One region of the Kitasatospora sp. NPDC051984 genome, then DNA from elsewhere that is predicted to be linked to it. Evidence: riboswitches for the same ligand, from Rfam matches in the RefSeq annotation. Region 1 holds a riboswitch; the other holds the start of a gene.
The links. Region 1 has a riboswitch for S-adenosylmethionine ahead of thrC (threonine synthase). Riboswitches for the same ligand answer to the same signal wherever they lie in the genome.

Region 1 (3,398 bases):
GACGGCGGCGACGGCGAGTGCGGTGAGCAGGGCGGCGAAGGCCGCGGCGAGCGCCCGGGTGAGCAGACCGGGGGAGCGGCGGGCGAGGTACAGGGCGAGCAGGACGGCGAGGGGCGGCAGGAACAGGTAGCTGCACTCGTACGAGTTGAGCAGGTTGAACCGGGCGTCGTCGGTCAGGTCGTAGGTGACCTGCCAGGCCATGTTCAGGCAGCCGGACCAGGTGTCCTCGATCAGCCGCAGCACCCGGGACTCGACCAGGAGGCCGAGGACGGGCGCGAGCAGCAGGGCGAGACAGCCGATGCCGACGTTGGCACCGGTGCTTCCGGGCGCGGGAGCGGACGCGGGGCCGGATCCGGCTTCGGCGTCGAGTCCGGCCTCGGCTTCGGCGTCGGGTCCGGCCTCGGCTTCGGCGTCGGGTCCGGCCTCGGCTTCGGCGTCGGGTTCGGCTTCCGGGGAGAGGGCCATGCCGGGACGGACGCGGGTCGTCGGTCAGCGGTTGCGGTACTCGGGGACGGTGATCATCGGGGGGCGTTCGGCGGCGGGGACGGGGTGGGTGCGGGGGGTGAAGCCGGTGGCGGTGCGGGTGTACTGGGTGAGCAGGGGGCGGACCAGGTCGGGGTCGGCCTTGAGGCGGTGGGCGCGGTCGAGGCGTTCCAGGGCGGTGCGGTAGATGGTGGCGGCCATCCGGCCGAGGGCCTGGCCGTCCTGGTGGCGGTGGTGCCGGACGCCGACGTCGACCTGGGCCAGCGCGTCGAGCCCGACCAGTTCCAACGCGTCGACCAGCAGGCCGAGTTCGACGCCGTAGCCGGTCGGGAAGGGCAGCTGTTCGAGCAGGCTGCGGCGGGCCGCGTACTCGCCGCCGAGCGGCTGGACGAAGCCGGCCAGCTGCGGCCAGTGCAGGTTGAGCAGGGGGCGGGCGACCAGTTCGGTGACCCGGCCGCCGCCGGCCGGGACGACGGCGCCGTCGGCCTCGAACGGGCGGTCGTACATGGCCTTGACCAGGTGCAGGTCGGGGTCGGTGAGCAGGGGGCCGATGATGCCGGAGACGAACGCCGGGTCGAATTCGCGCAGGTCGGCGTCGATGTAGCAGACGATCGCGCCGCTGCTGGCGAGCAGTGAGCGCCACAGCACCTCGCCCTTGCCGGGGGCGGCGGGCAGCCGGGGCAGGATGGCGTCGCGGTGCACCACCCGGGCGCCGGCGGCGGCCGCGGCGGCGGCGGTGCCGTCGACCGAGCCGGAGTCGACCACCAGCAGTTCGTCGACCAGCGGGACGCGTTCCATCAGTTCGGTGCGGATGGTGGTGACGATCTCGCCGACGGTGGGTTCCTCGTCCAGGGCGGGCAGCACCACGCTGACGGTGCCGGCCGGGCCGGCGGCGCGTTTGGCGGCGAGCAGCCGGTCGAGCGGCCGGTCGGTGGCCGTCCAGGACCGGCGGCGCAGCCAGTCGGCCACTTCCGGCAGTATCCCGGGCTCGGGCTGCTCGGCCAAGATCTCGCTCCCTGTCTCGCTCTGTCTCGGTTGTCGGACGGTGGGGTTCGACCGCACCGGCCTTCCGTTACAGTCTTCGTACTGCGCTCGGACCTTCGCACGCCGGGGTCGCTCGCAGCGTACGACCACAACTTCATACAGCTCATCCAGAGGGACTGAGGGAACGGCCCGTTGAAGTCCCGGCAACCCTCCCGCGCGGCCCAGCAGGCCCGGCGGGACAGGTGCCAATTCCGGCCCGGGCGCGACCGCGTCCCGGGGAAGATGAGGAGAAAGGGCCTCGCCATCATGGCTGTTGACACCCCCGCACCTGCCGCCGTAGACCTCGGTCCGGCCACCGCACTGTCCTGTCGCGAGTGCGGCACCCGCTTCCCGCTCGGCCCGAGCTTCGCGTGCCTGGAGTGCTTCGGCCCGCTGGAGATCGCCTACGACTACGCCGGCTACGACGCCGAGGAACTGCGCAAGCGGATCGAGGCCGGCCCGGCGTCGATCTGGCGCTACGCCCCGCTGCTGCCCGTCCCCGCCGACGTCGCGGGCAAGCCGAACCTGAACCCGGGCTGGACCCCGCTGGTGAAGGCCGACAACCTGGGCCGCGAGCTGGGCTTCACCGCGCAGCTGCACATCAAGGACGACTCCGGCAACCCCACCCACTCGTTCAAGGACCGGGTGGTGGCCTGCGCGATCGAGGCCGCCCGCGCCTTCGGGTTCACCACGCTGTCCTGCTCGTCCACCGGCAACCTGGCGGGCGCGGTGGGCGCCGCCGCGGCCCGGGCCGGCTTCAAGTCCTGTGTGTTCATCCCGCACGACCTGGAGCAGGGCAAGGTCGTGATGGCCGGGGTGTACGGCGGCGAGCTGGTCGGCATCGACGGCAACTACGACGACGTGAACCGGTTCTGCTCGGAGCTGATCGGCGACCCGGCCGGCGAGGGCTGGGGCTTCGTCAACGTCAACCTGCGCCCGTACTACGGCGAGGGCTCCAAGACCCTGGCGTACGAGATCTGCGAGCAGCTCGGCTGGCGGCTGCCCGAGCAGATCGTCATTCCGATCGCCTCCGGCTCCCAGCTCACCAAGATCGACAAGGGTCTGCAGGAGCTGATCAAGCTCGGCCTGGTCGAGGACCGCCCCTACAAGATCTTCGGCGCCCAGGCCGAGGGCTGCTCCCCGGTCTCCGCCGCCTTCAAGGCCGGCCGCGACGTGATCAAGCCGGTCAAGCCGGACACCATCGCCAAGTCGCTGGCGATCGGCAACCCCGCCGACGGCCCGTACGTGCTCGACATCGCCCGCCGCACCGGCGGTGCCGTCGAGGACGTCACCGACGCGCAGGTGGTCGAGGCGATCAAGCTGCTGGCCCGCACCGAGGGCATCTTCGCCGAGACCGCGGGCGGCGTCACCGTCGGCGTGCTGAAGAAGCTGGTCGAGACCGGGCAGCTCGACCCGAGCAAGGAGACCGTCGCGATCAACACCGGCGACGGCCTGAAGACCCTCGACGCGGTCGCCGACTCCGGCATGACCGCGGTGATCCGCCCGACGCTGGAGTCCTTCCGCGCCGCCGGTCTCGTCTCCGCCTGATCCCCCCAAAACTTTCTTCTAGGAGCACCCCCATGAGCGCCACCGTCCGCATCCCCACCATCCTCCGCACCTACACCGGCGGTGCCGCCGAGGTGACCGCCGAGGGCGCCACCCTGGCCGCCGTCATCGCCGACCTGGAGGCGAACCACGCCGGCATCGCCGCCCGCCTGCTGGACGACACCGGCAAGCTGCGCCGCTTCGTGAACGTGTACGTCAACGACGACGACGTGCGCTTCGCCGAGGGCCTGGAGACCGAGATCAAGGACGGCGCCTCGGTGTCGATCATTCCGGCGGTGGCCGGCGGCTGCTGAGGCAGCTCCGGGCGGCCGGTGGGGCCGCCCCGC
Region 2 (3,398 bases), on a different contig from region 1:
GACGGGCTGGCTGTTCGCCTGGGCCGCCCGTCCGGCGGGCGATACCCTTGGCGCACCTTCTCGAACAGGAGTTGCTCAGTGATCACCGCGATCGTCCTCATCAACACCAGCGTCGACCGGATCCCCGAGATCGCCGAGGCGATCGCGGCCATCGAGGGCGTCAGCGAGGTCTACTCCGTCACCGGCACCTACGACCTGGTCGCGATGGTGCGGGTCCGGGGCCACGAGGATCTGGCCGACGTGATCCCCGGCCGCCTCAACAAGGTCCCGGGCGTCTCCAACACCGAGACCCACATCGCCTTCCGCACCTACTCGCAGCACGACCTGGAGGCCGCGTTCTCGCTCGGCCTGGGCGAGTAGCCGCTCAGCGCTGCCGAGTGTCCGCGACGCAGCGCCCGCCCTCGTTGCGGTAGCTCCACCGCGCGCCGTCGGTCACCAGGTCCCGAACGGCCGTCAGGAACCGGTCCAGGTGCTCGACGGGGGTGCCGGCGCCGAAGCTGACCCGGATCGCGTTCAGGCTGCGCTCCCCGGGCAGCGACGGCTCGGGCGCCCCGCACTGGCTGGGCGCGGCGTCCTCCCCGCCCAGCAGCGTCCGCACCAGCGGGTGCGCGCAGAACAGCCCGTCCCGCACGCCGATGCCGTACTCGGCGGACAGCGCGGCCGAGAAGTGCGAGCTGTTCCAGCCGCGCACCACGAAGGACACCACGCCGACCCGGTCGGAGCCCTCACCGAACAGGCTGAGCACCCGCACCTCGGGGATCGCCGCCAGGCCCTCGGTCAGCTTCGCCACCAGCGCCCGCTCCCGGGCCTCCAGCTCCTCGAAGCCCGCCTCGGTGAGCGCCCGGCAGGCCGAGGCGATCGCGTACGCGCCGATCACGTTCGGCGAACCGGCCTCGTGCCGGGCCGGGCCGGTGTGCCACTCCACCGCCACCGAGCCGTCCAGCTCCCGGGCCACCGTCCGGCTCGCCCCGCCACCGGCCAGGTACGGCTCCGCCGCGTCCAGCCAGTCCGACCGCCCGGCCAGCACGCCGGCACCGAACGGCGCGTACAGCTTGTGGCCGGAGAACGCGATCCAGTCGACGTCCAACTCCCGCACCGAGACCCGGTGGTGCGGCGCCAGCTGGGCCGCGTCCAGCACCACCCGGGCGCCGTACCGGTGCGCGACCTCGGTCAGCTCCTTGACCGGCCACAGCTCACCGGTGACGTTCGACGCCCCGGTCACGCAGAACAGCTTCGGCCCCCCGGCCGCCCCCAGCAGCGCCTCCTCCAGCGCGGCCACCGCCTCGCCGTGCGAACGCGGCGCCCGCAGGTAGCGCACCGTCAATCCCTCACGCCGCCACGGCAGCAGCGAAGCGTGGTGCTCGGTCTCGAACGCGAACACCTCGGTCCCGACGGGCACCGCACCGGCCAGCAGGTTCAACGAGTCGGTGGTCGCCCGGGTGAACACCACCTGGTCGCCGTCCCGGAGGTCCAGGAACTCCTCGACGGTCCGGCGGCTCTGCTCGAACAGGTCCGTCGACAGCTGCGACAGGTATCCGGCCCCCCGGTGCACCGACCCGTAGTACGGCGCGTACGCCGCCACGTCCTCCCACACCCGGGCCAGCGCCGGCGCGCTCGCCGCGTAGTCCAGCGCCGCGTACCCGACCTTCTCGCCCGACGCCAACGGCACCTCGACGTCCTGGCCCAGCACGGCCAGCGGCTCACAGATCTCGGCGGTCACAGACATGGATGCACTCCTCCACAGGGTAAGGACCCCGGGGTGCATCAACCGGAAGTCCGCGCTTGCCGCGCAGACGGATCGCCACGCAGCCCGGTCCTCACCCAGGGCACCCCGCCACGGACGGAGGGTTGCCGGACAGCAAGCTGGGGCTTGGCGCTGCCACTCATGACCTGCGCAAGACCATACACGAGCAGCCCACGACCTCAACCCCCGTCCAGAACGTGGACGCCCCACCCCTGACACCCAGTCACAGTGGCCCCATCAGGGGCGCTGGGGGTACCCCCAGCGAAGCGAGGGGGCGGAACTGCGCGACCAGCCCCCCACAAGCGGAAAGATCCGCCCGGACAGGAGCAACTCCCCTCCCCGGACGGACCGTTGGTTCAAGGCCCCGCTACTGCGTAGCCTCCGCCCACCGCTTCAGCAACTCCCCCGCCGCCCCGGAGTCAATCGCCGCAGCCGTCCGCACCATCCCCGCCGCGAGCTGCTCACCCAGCGGCGCGTCCGTCAGCTCCAGCGCCACCAGCGCGGCCGCGCTGTTGAGCAGCACCGCGTCCCGCACCGGCCCGCGCTCCCCGTTCAGCACCCGCCGCGCGACCGCCGCGTTGAACTCCGCGTCCGCGCCTCGCAGCGCCTCGATCCCGACCAGCTCGATCCCGACCTCGCGCGGGTCGAACTGGGTCTCGGTCACCTGCCCGTCCCGGATCACCCAGACGTGCGACGTGGTGGTGATCGTCAGCTCGTCGAGCCCGTCGTCACCCCGGAACACCAGTCCCTGCCCGCCGCGCCGGGCCAGCACACCGGCGATCAGTCCGGCCAGCCGGGTGTCGAAGCAGCCGACCGCGTGGGCGCCGACCTTGGCGGGGTTGGTGAGCGGGCCGAGGATGTTGAACACGGTGGGGACGGCGAGTTCGGCGCGGGCCTGCGCGGTGTGCCGCATCGAGGGGTGGAACTTGGCGGCGAAGCAGAAGGTCAGCCCGACCTCCTCGGCCACTGCCGCGACCCGCGGGGCCGACAGGTCCAGGTTGATGCCGAGCCGCCCGAGCACGTCCGAGGAGCCGGACGCCGAGGAGGAGGCCCGGTTGCCGTGCTTGACCACCTTCGCGCCGGCCGCCGCGGCGACCACCGCCGACATGGTGGAGATGTTGACGGTCTTGGCGCGGTCGCCGCCGGTGCCGACGATGTCGACGGCCGGCCCGGGGATGTCCAGCGGCACGGCGTGCGCGTACATCGCCTCGACCAGGCCGGAGATCTCCTCGACCGTCTCGCCCTTGCCGCGCAGCGCGATCAGGAAGCCGGCCACCTGCACGGGGCTGGCCTCGCCGCTCATGATCCGGTCCATCGCCCAGGCGGTGTCGGCCTGGGCGAGGTCCTCGCCGCGCATCAGGGCCATCAGGAGGTCGGGCCAGGAGCGAACCACCTGCGCGGGGTCGCTACCGCCGTTCGCAGAGTGCACGTTCACCATGGCCGTCTCCAGCTCTCGTCTTGTCGCAGAGGAATGGAGTCAGCCTATCGAGCGCGCGGGGACGGCCGCCCTTACTTGCCGTCCCCTTCTCTCCAGTTGAGACGCCGGCTGAGACACCTGCCGGAAAGCGTCAGCGCGCGGCCGGTGCCCGCCGGGCCACCCGGGCCCGCAGCAGCGTGGTCGCGGCGTCGGCCAGCGCCACCGGGTCGACGGGGT

Region 2: another riboswitch for S-adenosylmethionine. It lies ahead of ACIHEI_RS09335 (aminotransferase class V-fold PLP-dependent enzyme); the one in region 1 lies ahead of thrC (threonine synthase).

What each region holds. Positions count from the first base shown of each region.
Region 1 covers NZ_JBIUCB010000001.1:70,949-74,346, forward strand. The annotation lists gene ACIHEI_RS00370 (hypothetical protein) at 1-465, opposite strand, end outside; gene ACIHEI_RS00375 (glucosyl-3-phosphoglycerate synthase) at 490-1,464, opposite strand; SAM riboswitch class I at 1,628-1,756, shown strand; gene thrC (threonine synthase) at 1,774-3,054, shown strand; gene ACIHEI_RS00385 (MoaD/ThiS family protein) at 3,087-3,365, shown strand.
Region 2 covers NZ_JBIUCB010000004.1:15,239-18,636, forward strand. The annotation lists gene ACIHEI_RS09325 (rhomboid family intramembrane serine protease) at 1-82, shown strand, start outside; gene ACIHEI_RS09330 (Lrp/AsnC ligand binding domain-containing protein) at 79-360, shown strand; gene ACIHEI_RS09335 (aminotransferase class V-fold PLP-dependent enzyme) at 365-1,726, opposite strand; SAM riboswitch class IV at 1,774-1,891, opposite strand; gene trpD (anthranilate phosphoribosyltransferase) at 2,112-3,182, opposite strand; gene ACIHEI_RS09345 (hypothetical protein) at 3,313-3,398, opposite strand, start outside.